One region of the Janthinobacterium sp. GW823-FHT03B06 genome, then DNA from elsewhere that is predicted to be linked to it. Evidence: predicted binding sites of a transcription regulator. Region 1 holds the regulator's gene; the other holds the start of a gene.
What was found. The regulator sigma-54, encoded in region 1, starts transcription at its own class of promoters, with help from an activator protein. The targets are predictions, from matches to a motif close to TGGCANGNAANCTGCTTT.

Region 1 (10,513 bases):
CGGCCACGCCCAGGTGGGCGCCCCGCTGCAGCAACTCCAGGGTCACCGACATCATCAAGGGCGAGCGCAGGCGCATGGCCGCCAGCGCCTTCGCCGCGAACGCGCCGTCATCCTGCGCCAGCGAGGCCATGATGGCGGCCACCGAACCCGCGCTGAAGTGGCGGTCCAGCGCCGCGCGCGCCGTGGCCAGGGGGGAAGCGCCCGCCTCGGCCTGGAAAGGCGCCGCCAGCGCCTTGATGGCGACCGGCAAGCCTTCGCCCGGCGTGGACTCGAACAGGGCCAGCAGCGCCCCCATCTGCGCCTCGGGCAGATACACGTCGGCCAGGCCCGTGTACAGGGCGTCGGCCGCGTTGATCGTCAAACCCGTCAAGCCCAGGTACAGGCCCAGCTGACCCGCCAGACGGGATAAAAAGTAACTGCCGCCCACGTCGGGGAACAGGCCGATATTGACTTCCGGCATAGCCATGCGCGTGCGGCCCGTGACGATGCGCAGGCGGTTGCCGGGCCCCGCTTGCGCCACGCCCATGCCGCCGCCCATCACCACCCCATCCATGACGGCGATATACGGTTTCGGGTAGAAGTGAATCAGATGATTTAAAGCATATTCTTCCGTAAAGAAATCTTCCAGCAAGGCGCTGCCGCCCTGCGGCGTGGCCAGGCCCGCGTCGTAAAAGAAACGGATGTCGCCACCCGCGCACAGGGCTTTTTCGCTGCTGGAGCGGATCACCACGGCGTCCACCTGCGGATCGTCGCGCCAGGCCAGCAAGGCCGCGCTCAGGGCGCGCACCATCTCCAGCGACAGGGAATTCAAGGCTTTCGGACGGTCGAGCACGATGTGGCCCGTGCGGTGGCGGATGGAAATCTGGACGAGGTCGCTCATGGCAGGCAGGAAAGAAGTGAAAGTGCAAACATTCTAGCGCCTGCGCGGCGAACATTGCGTTTCGCTGGACGCAAAAAAGGGCGCAATGTGCGCCCTTAGTTGATCACAGCCGGTTGAAAGTCGCGGGCCGCTTAGGCGGGGGCGAATTCTTCTTCCGAACTGTCTGGCAGATGCTTGATCGCCTCTTTACCGTGCCCTTGCACTTTGGTTTTGTATTTCATCACTTGCCTATCGAGCTTGTCGATCAGGGTATCGATCGCGGCATACAGGTCGTGCGCCAGGCTTTCCACATAGACAGTTTTGCCACTCAGACGCAGGTTGACTTCGGCCTTTTGACGTTTTTCTTTCTCTTTGAGGTTATCCACGGTCAGAATCACGGCGATATCGATAACTTGATCGAAATGACGTTTCACGCGCTCCAGCTTCGTTTGTACGTATTCACGGATGGCTGGTGTCACTTCGAGATGATGTCCGCTGATGGTGAGATTCATACACACTCCTAAAGATGATCGGGTTCGTGCGGTCCATCGTATCCGGCCCGCAGAGGAACCGAAAAAAACTTACAAACACTTACGCAGGCTCACTGGCGGAATTTTTAACGCTTCCCGGTATTTGGCAACAGTACGTCGCGCAATCACCATGCCTTGTTCCCCCAGCATGTCCGCAATCTTACTGTCGGATAAAGGATTTTTAGGGTCTTCTGCTCCTGTCAGTTGCACGATCAATGCCCGTATCGCCGTCGATGACGCTTCGCCCCCCGCTTCGGTGGCGACGTGGCTACCAAAGAAATATTTCAACTCGAACATGCCGTGCGGGGTCAGCATGTACTTTTGAGTTGTTACCCGCGAGATAGTACTCTCGTGTAAACCCAGTGTATCAGCTATTTCACGGAGCACAAGGGGGCGCATGGCAACGGCCCCATGCGAAAAAAAGTTCTTTTGTCTTTCTACTATCGCCTGCGCCACGCGCAGAATCGTGTCGAAGCGCTGGCGCATATTCTTGATCAGCCACTTGGCTTCCTGCAACTGTGCACCCATGGCGCCCTCGCCCTTGCCCTGCTTGAGCAAGTTGGCGTACATGGCGTTGACGCGCAGGCGCGGCATGACGTCGTTGTTCAGGGTCACTTGCCAGCCATTGCGCGCGCGCTTGACGACGACGTCGGGCACCACGTAATCGGACACGTCCGCAGCGAACACGGCGCCCGGATGCGGGTTGCACTGGCGAATTACCGTCTGCGCTTCACGCAAGTCTTCATCGTCGCAATCGAGGGCTTTTTTCAGCTTGTTGAAATCGCGCTGGGCAAACCAGGCCAGGTGCTTTTCCACGATGACGAGGGCCATGCGCCGCGTCACCATGGCGATGTGCGGCAAGCGCTTGATTTGCAGCGCCAGGCATTCGGACGCATTGCGCGCGCCCACGCCGGGCGGATCAAAACTTTGCAGCAGCGACAAGGCCGTGCGCATCTCGTCGGCATCGATTTCCAGCTCTTCCGGCAGGCGCGCCAGGATGTCGTCGAGCGACTCTTCCAGGTAGCCATTGTCGTCGAGCGCGTCGATGATCAGCTCGACCAGCGCGCGGTCGCGCAATTCGAGCACCGTCACGCGCATCTGCTCCATCAGGTGTTCGCGCAGGGTACAGTGATGGGCCTCCAGTTGCGGGCGGGAATCTTCGTCGTCGGGCGCCTTGCCCCGGCTCGCTTCGCTCCAGTCGCTGTCGCCGCCATCCGCGGCGGCCGGGCCCTCGCCCGCCTCGCCGTCAAAGGTTTCCGCTTCGGCCGGCGCCGCGGGCGCCTCCTGGCCTGGCGGCTGGGGCGGCGCTTCGGCCGGCGCGGCCGTGGAGCTCAAGGCCCCGTCGGACAGCAGGCGCAGCGAACGGTCGAGCGGATCGTCGAGGCGCTCGAGCAAGGGATTGTCCGTCAGCAGTTGCTCGAGTTCCTGATGCAATTCCAGAGTAGACAATTGCAACAGGCGTATCGATTGCTGCAACTGCGGCGTCAGTGCCAGGTGCTGCGAAGTGCGCAGCTGCAATGATTGTTTCATTGGCTTACATGCGGAAGTGTTCGCCCAGATAGACCCGGCGTACCGACTCGTTCGCGATGATGTCGTCGGGGCGTCCCGACGCCAGTACCGAGCCCTGGTTGATGATGTAGGCACGGTCGCAAATACCCAGCGTCTCGCGCACATTATGATCGGTGATCAGCACGCCGATATTGCGCTCCTTCAAGAAGCGCACGATGCGCTGGATCTCGATCACGGCGATCGGGTCGACGCCGGCGAACGGTTCGTCGAGCAGCACGAAACGGGGATCGGTGGCCAGGGCGCGGGCGATTTCCACGCGGCGGCGCTCGCCGCCCGACAGGGACAGCGCCTGGTTCTCGCGCAACTTTTCAATCTGCAAGTCGGCCAGCAGTTTATCCAGGCGTTCCTCGATCTCGGCCTTCTTCAAAGGACGGCCTTCGACGGTCTGGATTTCCAGCACGGCGCGGATATTGTCTTCCACCGTCAGCTTGCGGAACACGGACGCCTCCTGCGGCAGATACGACAGGCCCATCTGCGCGCGGCGGTGGATCGGCAGGCTGGAAATGTCCACGCCGCTGATGTCGATGCTGCCGCCATCCGACGGCACCAGGCCGACGATCATGTAGAACGAGGTGGTCTTGCCGGCGCCGTTCGGGCCCAGCAGCCCCACCACTTCGCCGCATTCGACTTGCAGCGAGACATCATGCACGACCTGCCGCTTGCCATAGGTTTTCTGCAGTCCGCGAACGATCAGGGTGCTGCCGCAACGGGTATTGTCCATTATTTCGTTCCTGGCACAGGTGTGGCCGGCGCTCTCTCCGCCGCGGGCGCCTTGGTCTTCGGCTGGATCACCATGCGCACGCTGCCGCCATCGGAGGTGCTGGTGCCGCTGTCGGAATTTTCCATCTTGAATACTTCCTTGCGGCTGTCATACGAGATGAAGGCGCCATTGGCCACATCGGTCACTTTCGTGCCCTCCAGGCGCGTCAGCTTGGCCTTGGAAAACAGTTTCACCACTTCCGTCTTGTTGTCGTATTCCACGCGCTCCGCTTCGCCTTCGACCCACAGGTCGCCGGCGCCATCGCGCTTCTGGCGGAACGTGGCCAGCTTGCCGGGATCTGCCCAGAAGGTGATGAACTGGTAGCCTTGCGGGTCTTCCGTGATCAGGGCCCGGCCCGCCTTCATGGTCAGCGTGCCCTTGACCAGCACGACGTCGCCCGTCAGGGTACGAATCTGCTTGACGTCATCGACGTGGCCGCTACGCGCCGTGATGACGGCTTCCTTCTCGGAATCGGCCTTCTCGGCATGCGCCACGCCCATGAGGGCCAGAGAAAATACGCTCAACAGCAAGATGTTCTTCATAGTATGGTTTCCTTGTTTCATTCTGTCATTTTGCCGCCGCGGCCGGGCGCGGTTTCGGCGGGAGGACCATGCGCAAGGCATTCTGCACTTCCACCACGCCGGTGGCGTTATTGGCCTTCATGCCGATACCATTGATGCGCGAGGCGCCCGTCAGGATATCGACAGGCACGTCCGTTTCCATTCTTTCTTCGTCCGGAAACACCGTCAGCGCTTCCGTCCTCACGGTCAGGTTCTGCGCCTTCGGACTGGCCACGCGGTCGATCACGACCTTGCGGTGCAGTTGCAGCCGGGTATTGTCCTGGTCGATATGCGCCAGTTCCGCATTCATGTTCAACGGCGGCATGCCCGGCGTGAGCTTGCGCACGAAGGGCTGGTCGATATCGGACGAATCGTCGGCCGGATAATGCGTGAGCTTGTTGCCCGACACGATATAGCTGGGCTTACCCGTCAAGTCCATGCGCACCAGGCTGAAATTGGTGATGAAATAGTCGGGCTCACCCAAATTCTTGCTGGCCTTGATGTCCTGGCCATTCTTGTTCATCACTTCAAGCAGCCAAAAGCTGGCCAGCGCGACGACGACCGCGCCCAGCAGGGTAAAAATCATGCGCCAGCGATGGGCGCCTCCTGGCTTACGCATAGGGTTTCACTCTTTCATAGGTCACTGGCGGCAAGGCGCACCTCACTCCAGGAACGGCGCCATGACGCGCGCATAGTTGTCCTGGGCGCGCAGCAGGAATTCACAGATTTCGCGCACCGCGCCGCGGCCGCCGCCGGCCTGCGTCACATGGTGTGCCAGGCCCTGCGCTTCCGGACGCCCGCCCGGCACGCTGACGGCAAAGCCCACGCGACGCAGGATGGGCGCATCGATGACGTCGTCGCCGATGTAGCCGCATTGCTCTTCCGTCAAGCCCGTCAGCGCCAGCAGTTCGCGAAACGGCGTCAGCTTGTCGTGACCGCCCTGGTGCACATGGGTAATGCCCAGGTCTTGCGCGCGGCGTGCCGTGATGGCCGAGCGGCGCGCGCTGATGATGGCCGTCTGCACACCGGATTCCTGCAGCAGCTTGATGCCCAGGCCATCATACACATTAAACGTTTTCATCATTTCGCCGTCCGGGCCGAAATGCAGGCTGCCGTCGGTAAGCACGCCGTCGACGTCAAAGATCATCAGTTTGACCTTGGCCGCGCGCGCCAGGTTGTCCGCTACGCTCTCCATCAGATCACCTTCGCTTGCGTCAGATCATGGATATGCAGGGCGCCCACCAGCTTGCCGTCGGCATCGACGACCAGCATCTGGTTGATGCGGAACTGTTCCATCACGGCCACGGCATCGACAGCCAGGCGTTCGGGCGCGATGCTGCGCGGCTGCGCATGCATGACGTCGCGGATCGCCACTTGCGTGAAGTCCTGCACGCGCTCGAACATGCGGCGCAAGTCGCCATCCGTAAACACGCCCACGGGGCGGTTGTCCGCATCGACGACGGCCGTCATGCCCATGCCCTTCTTCGTCATTTCTTCCAGCGCCTGCAGCAGCGAGGCGTCCACGGGTACTTTCGGCACCCGTTCGCCGCTGCGCATGACGTCATGCACGTGCGTCAGCAGGCGACGGCCCAGGGCGCCGCCCGGGTGCGAGCGGGCGAAATCTTCTTCCTTGAAGCCGCGCAAGTCGAGCAAGGCCACGGCGATCGCATCGCCCAGAGCCAGGGTGACGGTGGTGCTGGCCGTCGGCGCCAGATTCAGCGGACAGGCCTCTTTTTCAACAGAAATATCCAGGTGCACATCGGCCAGCTGGGCCAGGCTGGAATTCGGTTTACCCGTCATGGAAATCAGTACGCCCCCCATGCGCTTGACGACGGGCATGATGGCCATCAGTTCGGACGACTCGCCCGAGTACGAGATGGCAATAAAAGCATCGTCCGAGGTGACCATGCCCAAGTCGCCATGGGCCGCTTCGGCCGGATGCACGAACAGGGCCGGCGTGCCGGTGGAAGCGAGGGTGGCGGCGATCTTGCGCGCGATATGGCCGGACTTGCCGATGCCCGAGACGACGACACGCCCCTTGCACTGCAGCAGCAGCGCCACGGCGCGGCCCACGCTGTCGTCCGTTGCCAGGCGCGCGTGCAGCGCATTGATGGCGTCGGACTCGATCTGCAAGGTGGTGCGGGCCAGCGCGACAGCGCGCTTGGTGGTCGCTTGCATGTCAATTCGATCAAAAGCTTTCAGCATTGTTTTTTCATGGGTTACACTCATGCCCAAAGTATAAACGAATTAGGAAAGCAAAAAACTTGCCAGTCACAACAAACAACGATTTCCATTGACCGTACCGGGCAACCCATGTTTTCCTCGCTTGAACTGACCCTGATGTTACTCGGCAGCGCCGTGCTGGGCGTGGTCGCTTTCAGAATGTTGCATTTGCCGCCCATGCTGGGCTATCTGGCCGTCGGCATCGTCATCGGCCCCCATGCGCTGGGCCTGGCGGCGGAAAACGAAGCCAGCCATACCCTGGCCGAGTTCGGCGTCGTCTTCCTGATGTTTTCCATCGGACTCGAGTTTTCTTTGCCCAAGTTCCTCGCCATGCGGCGCATCGTTTTCGGCCTAGGCATGGCGCAGGTGGTCACCACCATCATCGCCACCGTCGTCTTCGGCTGGTTCGTCGGGCGCTACCTGTCCGCCTACATCCACCTGAGCTGGCAAGCCGCGTTCGCCCTGGGCGGCGCGCTGGCCATGTCGTCGACGGCCATCGTCTCGAAAATGCTCACGGAACGGCTGGAACTCGAAAGCGAACACGGCCGCAAAATCATCGGCATCCTGCTGTTCCAGGACCTGGCCGTCGTGCCCCTGCTGATCCTGATTCCCGCCCTCACGCGCGATTCGGACAACCTGGCCGAAACCCTGGCCTGGGCCGGCGGCAAGGCCCTGGTCGTGCTGATCTTGCTGCTGTTCCTCGGCCAGAAGATGGTGCGCGGCTGGCTGACCATCGTCGCCAAGCGCCGCTCGCAGGAATTGTTCATGCTCAATCTGCTCCTGATCACCCTGGGCGCGGCCTGGATCACGGAGCGCGCCGGGCTGTCGCTGGCCCTGGGGGCGTTTGTGGCCGGCATGCTCATTTCCGAAACGGAATTCAAGCACCAGGTGGAAGAGGATATCAAACCGTTCCGCGACGTGCTGCTGGGCCTGTTCTTCATCACCGTCGGCATGCTGCTCAATATCCGCGTGGTGCTTGATAACTGGTGGCTCGTCCTGCTCTTGCTGTGCGGCCCCGTGCTGCTGAAATTCACCCTGATCGCGGGCCTGGCCCGGCTGTTCGGCTCATCGACAGGCGTGTCATTGCGCACGGGCCTGGCGCTGGCGCAGGCGGGCGAGTTCGGCTTCGTGCTGCTGAATCTGGCTGGCGGCATCAAGCTGATGGACCCGTTCGTCGTGCAGGTGGTGCTGGCCTCGATGGTGCTGTCGATGCTGGTGGCGCCCTTCCTCATCGCCAAGTCGGACGCCATCGTCATGAAACTGGCCGCCAACGACTGGATGATGCAATCGCTGGCGCTGACGAAGATCGCCACGCGCACCATGGCTTCGCAGAAACACGTGCTGATCGCCGGCTTCGGGCGCAGCGGGCAAAGCCTGGCCACCCTGCTGGCGGAAGAAAAGATCGAATACCACGCGCTGGACCTGGACCCGGAACGGGTGCAGGAAGCGCAGCTGGCCGGCGCCCACGTCTCGTATGGCGACGCGGGCCGGCGCGAAAGCCTGGTGGCGGCCGGCATCTACCGGGCCAGCGCCGTGGTGATCACGTATGCGAATACCGCGTCGGCACTGAAGTTATTACATTTACTCAAAGAAATGGCGCCGACCTTGCCCGTCATCGTGCGCAGCCACGACGATACCGACCTCGACCAGCTGAAAAGCGCGGGTGCGGCCGAAGTCGTGCCGGAATTGATGGAAGGCAGCCTGATGCTCGCTTCGCACGCGCTCATCATGATGGGCGTGCCCTTGCGCCGCGTGGTGCACCGGGTGCAGGCGGCGCGCGAGGAGCGCTATGCGTCCCTGCGCGGCTATTTCCACGGTTCCAGCGACGCGGGCGACGATGCCGAACTGGAGCGCCTGCATACGGTCACCGTCAGCGAAGGGGCGCACTGCGTGGACTTGCCCTTGAGTGCGATCGACGTGGCCGGCTGCGGCGCGTTTGTGACGGCCATCCGCCGCGGCCGCGGCAGCCTCGATGTCAGCCCCGAAACGCAGCTGGCCAGCGGCGACGTGGTGGTGCTGCGCGGCACGGCCGACGCCGTGGCCAAGGCCGAAACCTTGCTATTGAAATAATCAGCCGATCTTGCTCAGCTGCTCTGCGGCTGCCAGCTGACGACCTTGTTGCGGCCATCGGCCTTGGCCTGGTACAGGGCCTGGTCGGCGTGCGACACCAGTTGCTGCGCCACCGTTTCGATCGGCAGCAGCGCCGCGTCCGCGTCCAGACTGGCCACGCCGATCGACACGCTGACCCACGCTTGCGCGCTGCCCGGCAAGTCAAACATGGTGCCGGCGATGCTGGCGCGGATGCGTTCGGCAACAAACGTTGCGCTGTCGAGGTCGGCGTCGATCAGCAGCACGACGAATTCTTCGCCGCCGAAGCGGCCCAGCGCATCGGAGCGGCGCAATTCCGTGCGGATGCGCGTAGCCACTTCGCGCAGCACTTCATCGCCGCCCTGGTGGCCATGCTTGTCATTGAACAGCTTGAAATGGTCGATATCGATATACATGCATGAGATGCAATAATTCTGGCGCCGCGCGCGGGCGATTTCTTCCAGCAGGCGGCGGTCGATATAGCGGCGGTTGTAGACGCCCGTCAGGGAATCGGTCAAGCCGATGTATTTGAGCATTTCATTGCTGATCACGTTTTCCAGGCAAATGGCGATGATGGACGCCATGTGCTTGATGAAATCCGTGCCCAGCGCGGGCGTAAAGCGCGTCACGTCGCTGCTGGCCAGGTTCAGGCTGCCGATCAGGCGCTTGTTGCGCAACAAGGGCACCAGCGCCACGCTGCGCAGAGATGCTATCTGCGGAAAACGCGGGCCATGCACGGCCGCGTCGAAGGCACCGAGCAACGGCGATGGCGGCAAGGCCGCTTCGCCCTCGGCCGCCGGCACCGGCGACGTAAACCCCAGCTCCGCCACGGCATGCACGAACAGCAACTGCGGGAAGGCGCTGAAATCGACGCCCAGCTTTTCCATCACCAGCACGATATCGTCATCCTCGTCGAGCAGGCTCAAGGTGACGCCGTCGAGGTCGGAAATCACGGGCAAGGTGCGGAAGATGGTGCCGATCAACTCGGGAAACGTGGACGCGCTGACGATTTCCAGGTCGAACGCCTGGTGGCGGCACATGATGTCGTGGTTGCGCTCGACCTGTTCCAGCAGGAAAGCCATGCGCGCGCGCAAGGCCTGGTTTTCGGCTTCGAGGCTGGCAATGCGCGGGTCCGGCGGTATTGCTTGATTCATAGAAACCTTAAACCCTTGTGTACGGGCGCCATGCTTAAAATGCCAGTTCGAAACCGATGTCCTGCCCCACCACGATACGCTCATCGCCGCCTTCGGTGACGATGGCGTTCATGCCGAAGCAGATGGCGCCGTCGAGTTCGGGCTTGGCGCGATAGCCATGCATGACGTCGAGCGGATCCGGGCCGGGCACGCCCGTGGCCTGGTCCACCGACGGGATCGGGCAGCGCGAACACGGCTTGACGGGTTTCAAGGTCGTCGCGCCCAATTGCAGGAACGCGGCGTAGTCTTCCTCGAAGGCGCCGATATCGCCGATGACGAGGTTGGGCCGGAAGCGGTTCATCGGCAGCGGTTCACGGCCAGCGGCGCGCAGCTTGTCGTTGACATCGGCCAGCGAGGCGGCACCCGCGATCAGCACCGGGTAGCCGTCGGCAAACATCGTCGAGGCGGCAACGCCATCCGTCCATTTGGTGCTCGTGGCGCGCACCACGTCCGGGTGAAAGCGCGCGAGGCGGCACGGCACGCCGATGGCCTGGGAAAACCATGTCGCCGTCACCTCGTCGCAATCGTAGGCGCGCACGCTGTCGTCCCACACCTGCACTTCCAGCACCGGTGCCAGTTGCGGATGCGGCAAGCCCAGTTCGATTTCCAGGCGCAGCATGCCCGGCGCGCGCAATTCCAGCGTGCTGGCCTTGATGGATGGCACGATCAGCGCCATGCGCGGATGCTCGCGCTGGGTCAGAAAGCGGCCCTGCGGGTCGACCACCATCCAT
Region 2 (10,513 bases), on a different contig from region 1:
TGCTTGATGGCGGCCACGCGCTTCAGGGCCCGTTCGATGAATTTCTCGTAGATCGATTCCTGGATCAGCACGCGCGATGGGCAGGTGCACACCTCGCCTTGATTCAGCGCAAACATGGCAAAGCCTTCCAGGCACTTGTCGAAATACTCGTCGTCCGCATCCATCACGTCTTCAAAGAAGATGTTCGGCGATTTGCCGCCCAGCTCCAGGGTGACGGGAATCAGGTTTTGCGCCGCGTAGCCCATGATCAGGCGGCCCGTGCCCGTTTCGCCCGTGAAGGCAATCTTGGCGATGCGCTTGCTCGAGGCCAGCGGCTTGCCCGCTTCCAGGCCGAAACCGTTGATGATGTTCAACACGCCCGGTGGCAGCAGGTCGCCGATCAGCTCGATCAACACCATGATGGAAGCGGGGGTTTGCTCTGCCGGTTTCAGGACGACGCAATTGCCGGCGGCCAGGGCTGGCGCCAGTTTCCACACGGCCATCAGAATCGGGAAATTCCACGGAATGATCTGGCCCACGACGCCCAGCGGCTCGTGGTAGTGGTAGGCATAGGTTTCCGCATCGATTTGCGCGACGGAACCTTCCTGCGCGCGGATGCAACCGGCGAAGTAACGGAAATGGTCGATGGCCAGCGGAATGTCCGCGTTCATCGTTTCGCGGATCGGCTTGCCGTTATCGATCGTTTCCGCCGTCGCGATCAAGCTCAGGTTCTGTTCGATGCGGTCGGCGATGCGGTTCAGGATGTTGGCGCGCTCGGCGGGCGAAGTCTTGCCCCAGGCCTCCTTGGCGGCATGCGCGGCATCCAGCGCCAGCTCGACGTCTTCCGTCGTGGAACGGGCGATTTCGCAAAACGGCAAGCCCGTGATCGGCGTAATGTTAGGAAAGTATTCACCTTTTACTGGTGCAACGAATTTGCCGCCGATGTAATTGTCATAGCGTTGTTTGAAGGGATTGGCTACGCCCAGTTTGCTGATGTCTGCGAGATTCATGTCGTCCTCTATCGGGTTAATTAGAATGGAATTACTTAATTAAAATCAAACGTCCTGGTACAGATGGGGTGAGTACACGCAGTCTTCCGCAAATGCCGTGCCAGCTCGCCATCCCACTACAAACTTAGCCGCTTTTGCCCTTGTTGCAAGGGCGCGGCCTCAATACCGGTGCGCTTTTCGGCGCATGCCCGGGCTTGAGCCGCGGGAGCGGGCCTGTTTGCGTTTTGAACAAAGTGAAGGCATCCTGTTCCAATCCGGGCCAGCCCTGCTGCTGCGGCCCGTCGCCGCTGCACAATGGAACAGGTGTACCAGACTGGAACACCTGTTCCTGTAACGCTACCGAATCACCACGCCCCATGGCAATTCGCCGACGGCAATATCGGCCACCTTGCGCGCGCTGGCCGTATCGATGACGGAGACGCTGTTCGAGCGGCCATTGGCCACGTACAGCTTGGCCCCGTCGGGCGTGATGGCCATGTTCCATGGGCGCTTGCCGACGGGAATGGTGGCCGTCACCTGCTTGCTGGCCGTATCGATCACCATCACCGTGCCGTCCGTGCCATTCGATACATACACTTGCTTGCCACCGGGATGGACGACGATGCCATTCGCATTCTTACCTGCTGGAATGGTGGCGATGGCCTTGCGCGCCGTCATATCGATCACGTAGACAGCATTGACCAGTTCGCACGCCACGTAGGCAAGGCCCGAATCCGGACTGAAACCGATGCCGCGCGGACGCAAGCCCACGGCGATGGACGCGACCTGGCGGCGTTGCGCCACATCAATGACATCGACTTGCTCGGCCTCTTCCGCACTGACCAGCAGCCAGCGCCCATCGGGGCTGAAGACGGCATGTTCCGGGTTGCGTCCCTGCACCTTGATATCGGCAAGCACGACGCCCGTCTGGCCATCAAGCAAGGCCACGCTATTGTTTTCCTCGACGGCCACGGCCACGTAACGACCGTCGTGCGAGGCGCTCACGCCTTCGGGCGACTTGCCCAGCGCCACCATGCGGACTGGTGCGCCAGCTTCGTTATCGATCAGCAGCAAGGCGCTGCTGGCCGCATCGGTGACAAACAATTGCCGCCCGGTGGGGTCGGCGGCGATGCCGCGCGGACGCTTGCCTGTGGCGATCTGGCGCACGACCTGGTCGGTCGCCGTGTCGATCACGCTCACGGTGCCCGATTTTTCATTGGGGACATAGGCAAAAGGAGCGGCCTGGAGGGCGGTGCTGGCAAGCGCCGGCAGCAGCCAGCACACCTGGCGCAAGCGCGGGAAGAAGTTGGGCATAATCACCTTTTCAATGGCAAAACACAGGAAAAGCGCGCGGTAGCGGCGCATCTGATAATTGCTGCATGCAAACGCCGTGCCACTGACACGCGTATAATTTCCGCCCACCAATGGAGACATGGCAGGCATATTGCTTGATACAACTATGCAGACCTGCGCCGCTCACGCGCTCAAGCAGGCTTTTATTCACATTGGAGAATCCGCATGCAGCATCGTTTCCGCCTGAACACCATCGCCAGCCTGTTTGTCGCCGGCAGCGCCACCCTGGCCCCCCACGTCTTTGCCGCCGAGCCCGCTGACTTGGCCGCCGGGCAACTCATGGATACGGTGGTCATCAGCGGCAGCCGCATCGCCCACCCCAGCCAGGAAGTGCCCGCGTCCATCGACGTCGTCGACAGCACCCGCATCCAGGACGGCCAAATCCGCGTCAATGCCTCGGAAGCGCTGGCCGCCGTGCCGGGTCTGGTCGTACAAAACCGCCAAAACTACGCACAAGACTTGCAAATCTCGTCGCGCGGCTTCGGCGCCCGCTCGGCCTTCGGCGTGCGCGGCGTCAAGCTGATCAGCGATGGCATTCCCGCCAGCATGCCCGACGGGCAAGGCCAGGCTGCCACCTTCAACCTCGATACGGCCGAGCGCATCGAAGTGCTGCGCGGGCCGTTTTCTGCCATCTACGGCAACCATTCAGGCGGCGTGATCCAGCTGTTTTCCAAGGATGGGCAAAATCCCCCGTCCGTCGAACTGAACGTGACGGGCGGCAGCTTCGGCACCAGCAAGGTGGACCTGTCGGCGCAGGGCCAGGCAGGCGGCATCGGCTACGTGCTCGACGGTTCGCGCTTCCGCACGGACGGCTTCCGCGACCACAGCGCCGCCACGCGCGAACAGGCGTTCGGCAAGATCACGGTCAAGCCGAATGCGGACAGCAAGCTGACCATCGTCGCCAACAGCCTGCACCAGGGCAACACGCAAGATCCTCTGGGTGCCACCTGGGCCACGTTTTCCCGCGATCCGCGCGGCGGCGAAATCGATGCGACGGACACGCAAAACCCGAAACGCACCCTGGCCGAACGCTACAACACGCGCAAGAGCATCGACCACCAGCAAATCGGCGCCACCTATGAACAATCGTTTGGCGAAAACCGCCTGCACGTGACGGCCTACGGCGGCAACCGCGACGTGATCCAGTACCAGGCTTTTACCAAGGGTTTCCAGGCGCCAGCCAGCCATTCGGGCGGCGTGGTCGACTTCCAGCGTGAGTTCTACGGCATCGACACCAACTGGCTGCACGTGAACCAGCTGGCAGGCGGCAAGCTGAGCACCACCATCGGCATCGACTATGGCCGCTCCAGCGATGATCGCACCGGCTATGAGAATTACATCGGCAACACGTTTGGCGTGAAGGGCAAGCTGCGCCGCGACGAGCAGGATGTCGTCTCCAGCCTCGATCCGTATATCCAGACAGAATGGCAGAGCGGGCCATGGCTGCTCAGCGCAGGTGTGCGCTACAGCAAGATGAAAGTGTCGGTCAACGACCGCTTCCTCGGCAATGGCGACGACAGCGGCAGCCTGGAGTTCAGCCACACGACACCGGTGCTGGGCCTGCTGTATAAACTGACGCCCAACGTCAACGTGTACGCCAGCGCCGCGCGCGGTTTCGAAGCACCCACCCTGAACGAACTGTTTTACTCGGGCACGGGCGGCGGCTTCAATTACCAGCTGAAACCGGCCACCAGCACCAACCTGGAAGCGGGTATCAAGGCCAGGATCGCGAACAACACGCATGTGAACGCGGCCGTGTTCCAGATCAAGGCCAACGATGAACTGGTGGTCGACAGTTCCAGCGGCGGGCGCACCAGCTACCGCAATGCGGGCAAGACCTTACGCCAAGGCATGGAAGTGTCGCTGGACTCCAGCTTGCCGTACGGTTTCACGACAAAAGTGGCGCTGACCAGCCTGCACGCCGTGTATGACCGGGCGTTCGGCAGCGTACGCGAAGGCAGCCGCTTGCCGGGCGTGCCCAGCGCTAACCTGTTCGCGGAACTGGCCTGGAAAGACACGCTCGACCGTTTCGGCGCGGCAGTGGAAAGCGTGGCCAGCAACCAGGTCTACGCGGAAGACAGCAACAGCGAAAAACCGGCGCCCGGCTACACGGTGTTCAATGCGCGCTTCAACGCCAAACAAAACGTAGGGAATTGGCGCTTCAAGGAGTTTGCCCGCCTGAACAATCTTTTCGACAAGACCTACGTGGGCTCCGTCATCGTCGGCGACAGCAACAAGCGCTACTATGAAGCGGCGCCGGGGCGCAACTGGTTGTTAGGCGTCAGCGCCATGTATTCCTTCTAATTAAAAAGCCCGCGCATCGGAAGATGCGCGGGCTTTTCAACGAGAGCAAGCTAAATCAGGGCCGCGCTTCCTTCACGCCATGCTTCTCAAAGATGGCTTTCAATTCACCGCTGGCCGCCATCTCGTTCATGGCCGCCTGCAGTAACTTGGCCACGTCGAGCTGTTGCTTGCTGACGGCCAGGCCCACGGCCCAGCCGGCACGCGGCAAGCGGGCGAACGCCACTTCGCTCAAGGGGAAAGCGGGATCGCTTTTGAGCACCGACTCGATTTCCGAACGGTTGGCCAGCACGGCGTCGAGCTTGCCTGCTTGCAATTGCTGCAAGGCTTCGGCGGCGGTATCGAAGATGCACACATCGTCGCGGTACTTGCCATTGTCTTCCCCGAGCATCAGCATGGCCGCGATCGACACCTTTTCCACGCCGATGCGCTTGCCAGCCAGCGAGGCGACACCATCGAATTGCGGCACGGCTTGCGCGCTGCGCGCCAAGCGCACGGTTTCCACGTAGTACGGCGCGAAGATCTCGACCTTGTCGTTATCCGCCATCAACTTCTTGTCGACCGGCACGTGCAGCATCACGTCGGCAGGGCCATAGCCGAGGTAATGCCCCTTCCACACCATATTGCGCAAATCGTCGTTGAGGTTTTCGCCGGCGGGAAATGGCAGCAAGCTCAGTTTCAAACCCAGCTTTTTCGCCAGCGCTTCGGCAATGTCGATATCGATACCCACGCCCTTGTCGGAAAACGGCGCGAACTCGTTATAGACAGCCACTTTCAGGCTGCCCGACTGCTGTACTTTCTGCCAGTCGGCACGCGCCGGCGCGGCGGCGCACAGCGCCAGGCAGGCGAGCGACAGCATTGCGCGCGTGCCCCGGAGTTGAAATGAACGCATGGGACTCCTTCGTTATCAGTTCGACCTAATTAGACTCGCGGCGGGTTTCCAGGTAGGTCTTGATGGCCCACATCGCTTCCTGGTTGAATACGCCCTCGAACGGCGGCATGTACACGGCGCCATTACGCACTTTACCGTGACGGATGGTCGCCAGGAAATAATTATCCGTTTCCTTGTAGCACGCCTGTTTCTTTGTCTCATTCTTGATACCGAAGCAATCACGGTCCAGCTGGCGCAAGTCCGGCGCGATGCCGCCCGAAATGGCTTCGATGCCGTGGCAGCGCGCGCAATTCTGGTTATAGGCCGAGGTGCCCACCGTCAGGGCCAGCTTGTTGCCGCGATACGGGTTTTGCTCGAGCCACTTGTCGCCCACCTTGGGCAAGCCCGTGGTGTCGACGCCTTGCGGCGTGACATTGCCGTGCGCATAGGCATGCGGCAAGGTCAGCAGGGAGGTGAGGGCAACGGCGCCGGCGGCGGCCACGCCGAGCAGGGTACGGATGGAATAGGTCATGCTGGTCTCCTTGGTTTTTTTAGTGAATATCTCAAGAAGAGCAAATGCCATGCCATGCGTATATGCCCCACATCGGGCCGCCCATGTATCAATTTGGAACAGCTGCAACAGCGATTGTGTCACCGCGCGCGTCAGGCGGCGGCCACCGTGCAGATGCTGCCCCGCGCCTGCTGCTCGAAAGTGATACGCACGGGCAAGAAGCGGGCAATCACGTCCGCATTCGTCAACGCATGCTGCGACACCTTGTTGCAACTGAAGCTACCGCCGCCGGCCAGCGCCATCGGCAGCAAGAGCTGGTCCGCCAGGTGCTCGCCCACGGCCGCGTCCGTCTTGAGATAGGCGCGCACCTCGTTCAACAGGCGCTTGGCCACGGATTCGGCCAGCAAGTGCTTTTCGCCGAACGACGTAAATACTTCCGTGACGTGCTCATGTTCCAATGTCAGCAACAGGACGTTGCCCGGTCCCTGCTCCGCCGGCAAGCCGACGAGGCGCAGCTGCTTGCCGCTCCAGCCCATGCCGTCGGCTACACGCTCGAGCTCGCGCTGCGCCACGTTCACATGCACGCCCGCCACCACGCTTTCCGCATACCCGGCCTTCCGCTCGCCGCGCTGCAGCAGTGAAATAGGCCGCAAACGCTGGCACGGTTGCACGGTGGCCAGCACCTCGCCACCACCTGCGGGATGAAAGCCATAGCGCTGCTGCGTAATCTCCACCTCGGCGCCCATCTGTTCCAGGATGCGGCCATACGCGCGCTGCAAAAAATGCACGGGCGGCGCCATGGCATTGTGCGTGCCGCCGCTGATGCGCACGGTAGACGGCCCATCCGCATGCAGCAGAGCCGGCAGCAAGGTTTGCAACACCAGGGTGCAGCTGCCGGCGCTGCCGATGGCAAAGCGGTAATCGCCGCCGCGTATGGGGCCAGGCACGAATTCCAGGCTCGACGCGCGCAGCGCCACCGGCGTCGTGCGCGCCCCGCAAATGGCGGTCGCTGCCTGCACGCCCAGCAAATGCTGGCGCAGCAAGCCGGGCTTTTCCCGCCCCGCGCGAATATTCGTCAGCCGGAACGGCTGTCCCGTGATCATGGACAGGCTCAGCGCCGAGCGCAAAATCTGTCCGCCGCCTTCACCTTGCGCTCCATCAATTTCGATCATCTGTACTTTCTTTCTATCAACCTTTGACGCAAACGACCTGCTTCAGGATATGCACGACGTCGACCAGCTCGCGCTGTGCCAGCATCACCGCATCGATATCCTTGTAGGCCATTGGAATTTCATCAATCACGTTTTCATCCTTGCGGCATTCCACGCCTTGCGTGGCGCGGATCTGGTCGTCCAGGTTGAAGCGCCGCTTCGCTTCCGTACGGCTCATCGTCCGTCCCGCACCGTGGCTGCAGCTATGGAAACTGTCCGCATTACCCTTGCCGCGCACGATAAAACTCTTCGCGCCCATGGAACCGGGAATGATCCCCAGTTCGCCGGCGCGGGCCGAGACGGCGCCCTTGCGCGTGACCAGTACGTCCTTGCCGAAGTGGTGCTCCTTCTGCACATAGTTATGGTGACAGTTGACGGCTTCCACATGCGTCTGAAACGGCTTATGGATGACGGTGCGCACGGCCGCGATCAGGTTTTGCATCATCACTTCGCGGTTGTTGCGCGCGAAACGCTGGGCCCAGCCCACCGCTTCCACGTAATCGTCGTAATGCCGCGTGCCTTCGGCCAGATAGGCCAGGTCCTGGTCGGGCAGGTTGATGAAGTGGGTACGCATATCCTGCTTGGCCAGTTCGATGAAATGCGTGCCGATGGCATTGCCCACGCCGCGCGAACCGGAATGCAGCATGAACCATACAGAACCCTGTTCATCGAGACAGACTTCGACGAAGTGGTTACCGCTGCCCAAAGTTCCCAGGTGACGATAGTTATTCGTGTTCTTCAGCTTGGGCGTTTTCAGGCAGATGGCGTCGAATTCATCCTTCAGCTGCAGCCACGCGGCATCGACCACCGAGGGCGGCGTCTGCCAGGAACCCTCGTCGCGGCCGCGGTGACCGCGCGTCTTCGGCGACATCCCGTGCGGAATGGCGCGCTCGATGGCGCTGCGCAGCGGCCCCAGGTTATCGGGCAAATCATTTGCCGTCAGCGTGGTTTTCGCCGCCATCATTCCGCAACCGATATCGACGCCCACTGCCGCCGGAATCACGGCACCCAGGGTAGGGATCACGCTGCCGATGGTCGACCCTTTACCCAGGTGGACGTCGGGCATGACGGCGATGTGCTTGTAGATGAACGGTAGGGTCGCCGTGTTGCGCAATTGTTTTTTGGCCGCTTCTTCAACGGGCACGCCACGCGTCCACATTTTCACGGGACGGCTGCCTTCGGTATGCAGAACTTCGTATTCTTCGTTTTTCATCGCTATGCTCTTCTTCTATTGTATAGGGGGTGATGACAAGGATTGGTGAAACATTGCCGACGCATCGGCTCTGGATGTAGTTCCACCGGCATTCATCAGTACGACAACCCGACAACGGGGGACAGGATTTTCTGCCAGGCGCACTGCGTCTGGCAGGCCGGTTTGACGCGGCTGATCGATGTAATCCTGTCGGCATTCGGGGTACTGCGGCGCATGACAAGCCTGGACAGGACGTCTCTTATGTAGTCTTGTCCGCATTCGTGCGCCTTACTTCAACACGCTGGTGCCGCGACATCGAGGGCGGCGATTTCTCCCACCCAGTGGGCCGGGTCCAGCTGACCGGCGGCAAAGGCGGCGATGATCTTGAAGACGTCGTCGGAAAAACCGCCGATATTCAGGATATCCTCGCGCTCCATCGCCTGTGTCGTGGCATGCGGCGAAATATCGATGCACACCAGCTTTGCCTGCGGATTGCGCTGCTTGAAAACCGTCCACTGTCCCATCGTCGCCGTGGCGCCGCTGCGCTTCGCGTCGATCCACGATTCGTTATCGGACACATAGATCACCAGGTCGGCCAGCTCCTTCCTGCTGTTCATGCGCAGCAGGGGTGCGCTGCAATTGGTGCCGCCACCGCCGATGGCCGCCAGCCTGGCCGCATTCGCCATTACGCTGTCATCGGTGCCAAGTGCGCACTGCACCACGTTGTGCTCGAACGGCAGCACCATGGCGTCCGGATTCTTGCGCAGCATGGCTGCCGCCACCAGAGCCGCCACGTCGATGCAACGCACGTTCGAGGTGGCGCTGCCGCGAAAACCGCTGACGGGCGAGGCCATCGAGCCGGAAACGTCAGGACACACCACCACCTTGCCCACGATCCGCGGCACGTTCGCCAGCGATATTTCCAGCGCCTGCTCCAGCGCTGCGTGCACGATGCGCGGTACCTTGTCGCCGGCGGTCATGTACGCCGACATCAGCTGATAGGGAAAGACCCGCGCCCGGCCAATCGCTTCGGGATCGCGCAGCTTGGCGGCGATCAGTTCCGGCATGCCATCGATCGCGTACACGCCATGGCGGGCAAAGGTATTCAGATTCATGCGCACCATCTGCCAGCCGCCCTGGCGGGCGATCTGCGCCCAGCTTTCCGCGTTCAGGGGCAACGCCGTCAGCATCTGGAACGGCACTGCCGGTATCGGCTGCGAAGGATCGGCCTTGTATGCCTCGAACGCGGCCAGCGCCGGCGGCAAGGCATCGCGTGTATATTCCTTGCCGATCAGCCAGGCAAAGAATGCCTCCCGCCACGCTGCCTGCGGTTTCGGATGCACCATTTTCACCACGTCGGCCAGCGACGGCGCATTGCCCACGGCAGCGGCCAGCAAGGCCTGCTCGGATGCGTTGTTCAACCATGCCTGTACCAGCTTTTTCGGACGCGATCCCAGCGACTTGCGGCCCACGGCGCCCGAACGCATGATCTGCACGAAGTTGCGCAGCATCTTGCCGTTGTTAATCACGCGCTGGAAGGCCTGCGTAAATTCTGCAGCACCCTGCCCCGCCAGCACGGCCACCAGCAAGGCCGGCATGTCTTTCATGTAGCCCCGTTCGCGGCAGTACACGGCCGTTTGTGCGATGAAGGCTGGTTCGACCGCCTTGCACAGTTCCAGTACCATCGCCAGCTGCGCTTCGGCGCTGGCATAGAACGTCGTGTTCAGGCAACCGGTGGCAGCATATTGCGCCAACTGATGCCGTGGCGTCAGTGCATACGCTGGCGCGCCTTCGGCATTGCGTGCCAGTGCCGAAGGCAAGGTCGCGCTCTGTTGTGCGCTCTGGAATAGCTGGACGTTGGCCATTTTTCGTTCCTCTCTGCTCTCTACGTTTATCTCGTTGGTATCTCCTCTATTGCAAGCGCTGTGCCAGCTCTAATAATTTTTCCAAAAACAAATGTAAGCCATTGATTTTTTGGAATAATATTCTCATGCATGCTTTGCCTTGAAACTATCCCCTCGATTACGATTTCGAATACAATTATCTTTTCAGATAAATTTTTATCCAAGATATGCAAGCAAAACGCACCGTCGTCATCGGCTTTCT

Region 2: the regulator sigma-54 is predicted to act here: its motif matches at 6,063-6,080, upstream of pedF (cytochrome c-550 PedF).

What each region holds. Positions count from the first base shown of each region.
Region 1 is NZ_JBXAJE010000003.1:194,937-205,449, forward strand. Features, by position in the region: gene AC1RBA_RS11880 (enoyl-CoA hydratase/isomerase family protein) at 1-880, opposite strand, end outside; gene hpf (ribosome hibernation-promoting factor, HPF/YfiA family) at 1,012-1,371, opposite strand; gene AC1RBA_RS11890 (RNA polymerase factor sigma-54) at 1,441-2,919, opposite strand; gene lptB (LPS export ABC transporter ATP-binding protein) at 2,924-3,679, opposite strand; gene lptA (lipopolysaccharide transport periplasmic protein LptA) at 3,679-4,260, opposite strand; gene lptC (LPS export ABC transporter periplasmic protein LptC) at 4,286-4,897, opposite strand; gene AC1RBA_RS11910 (KdsC family phosphatase) at 4,940-5,473, opposite strand; gene AC1RBA_RS11915 (KpsF/GutQ family sugar-phosphate isomerase) at 5,473-6,507, opposite strand; gene AC1RBA_RS11920 (cation:proton antiporter domain-containing protein) at 6,592-8,571, shown strand; gene AC1RBA_RS11925 (GGDEF domain-containing protein) at 8,586-9,743, opposite strand; gene AC1RBA_RS11930 (MOSC domain-containing protein) at 9,778-10,513, opposite strand, start outside.
Region 2 is NZ_JBXAJE010000016.1:1,876-12,388, reverse strand. Features, by position in the region: gene adh (aldehyde dehydrogenase) at 1-989, opposite strand, end outside; gene AC1RBA_RS27710 (beta-propeller fold lactonase family protein) at 1,326-2,282, opposite strand; gene AC1RBA_RS27705 (TonB-dependent receptor family protein) at 2,487-4,625, shown strand; gene AC1RBA_RS27700 (substrate-binding periplasmic protein) at 4,681-5,514, opposite strand; gene pedF (cytochrome c-550 PedF) at 5,540-6,025, opposite strand; gene rtcA (RNA 3'-terminal phosphate cyclase) at 6,157-7,176, opposite strand; gene AC1RBA_RS27685 (RtcB family protein) at 7,193-8,428, opposite strand; gene AC1RBA_RS27680 (RNA-binding protein) at 8,701-10,272, opposite strand; gene rtcR (RNA repair transcriptional activator RtcR) at 10,479-10,513, shown strand, end outside.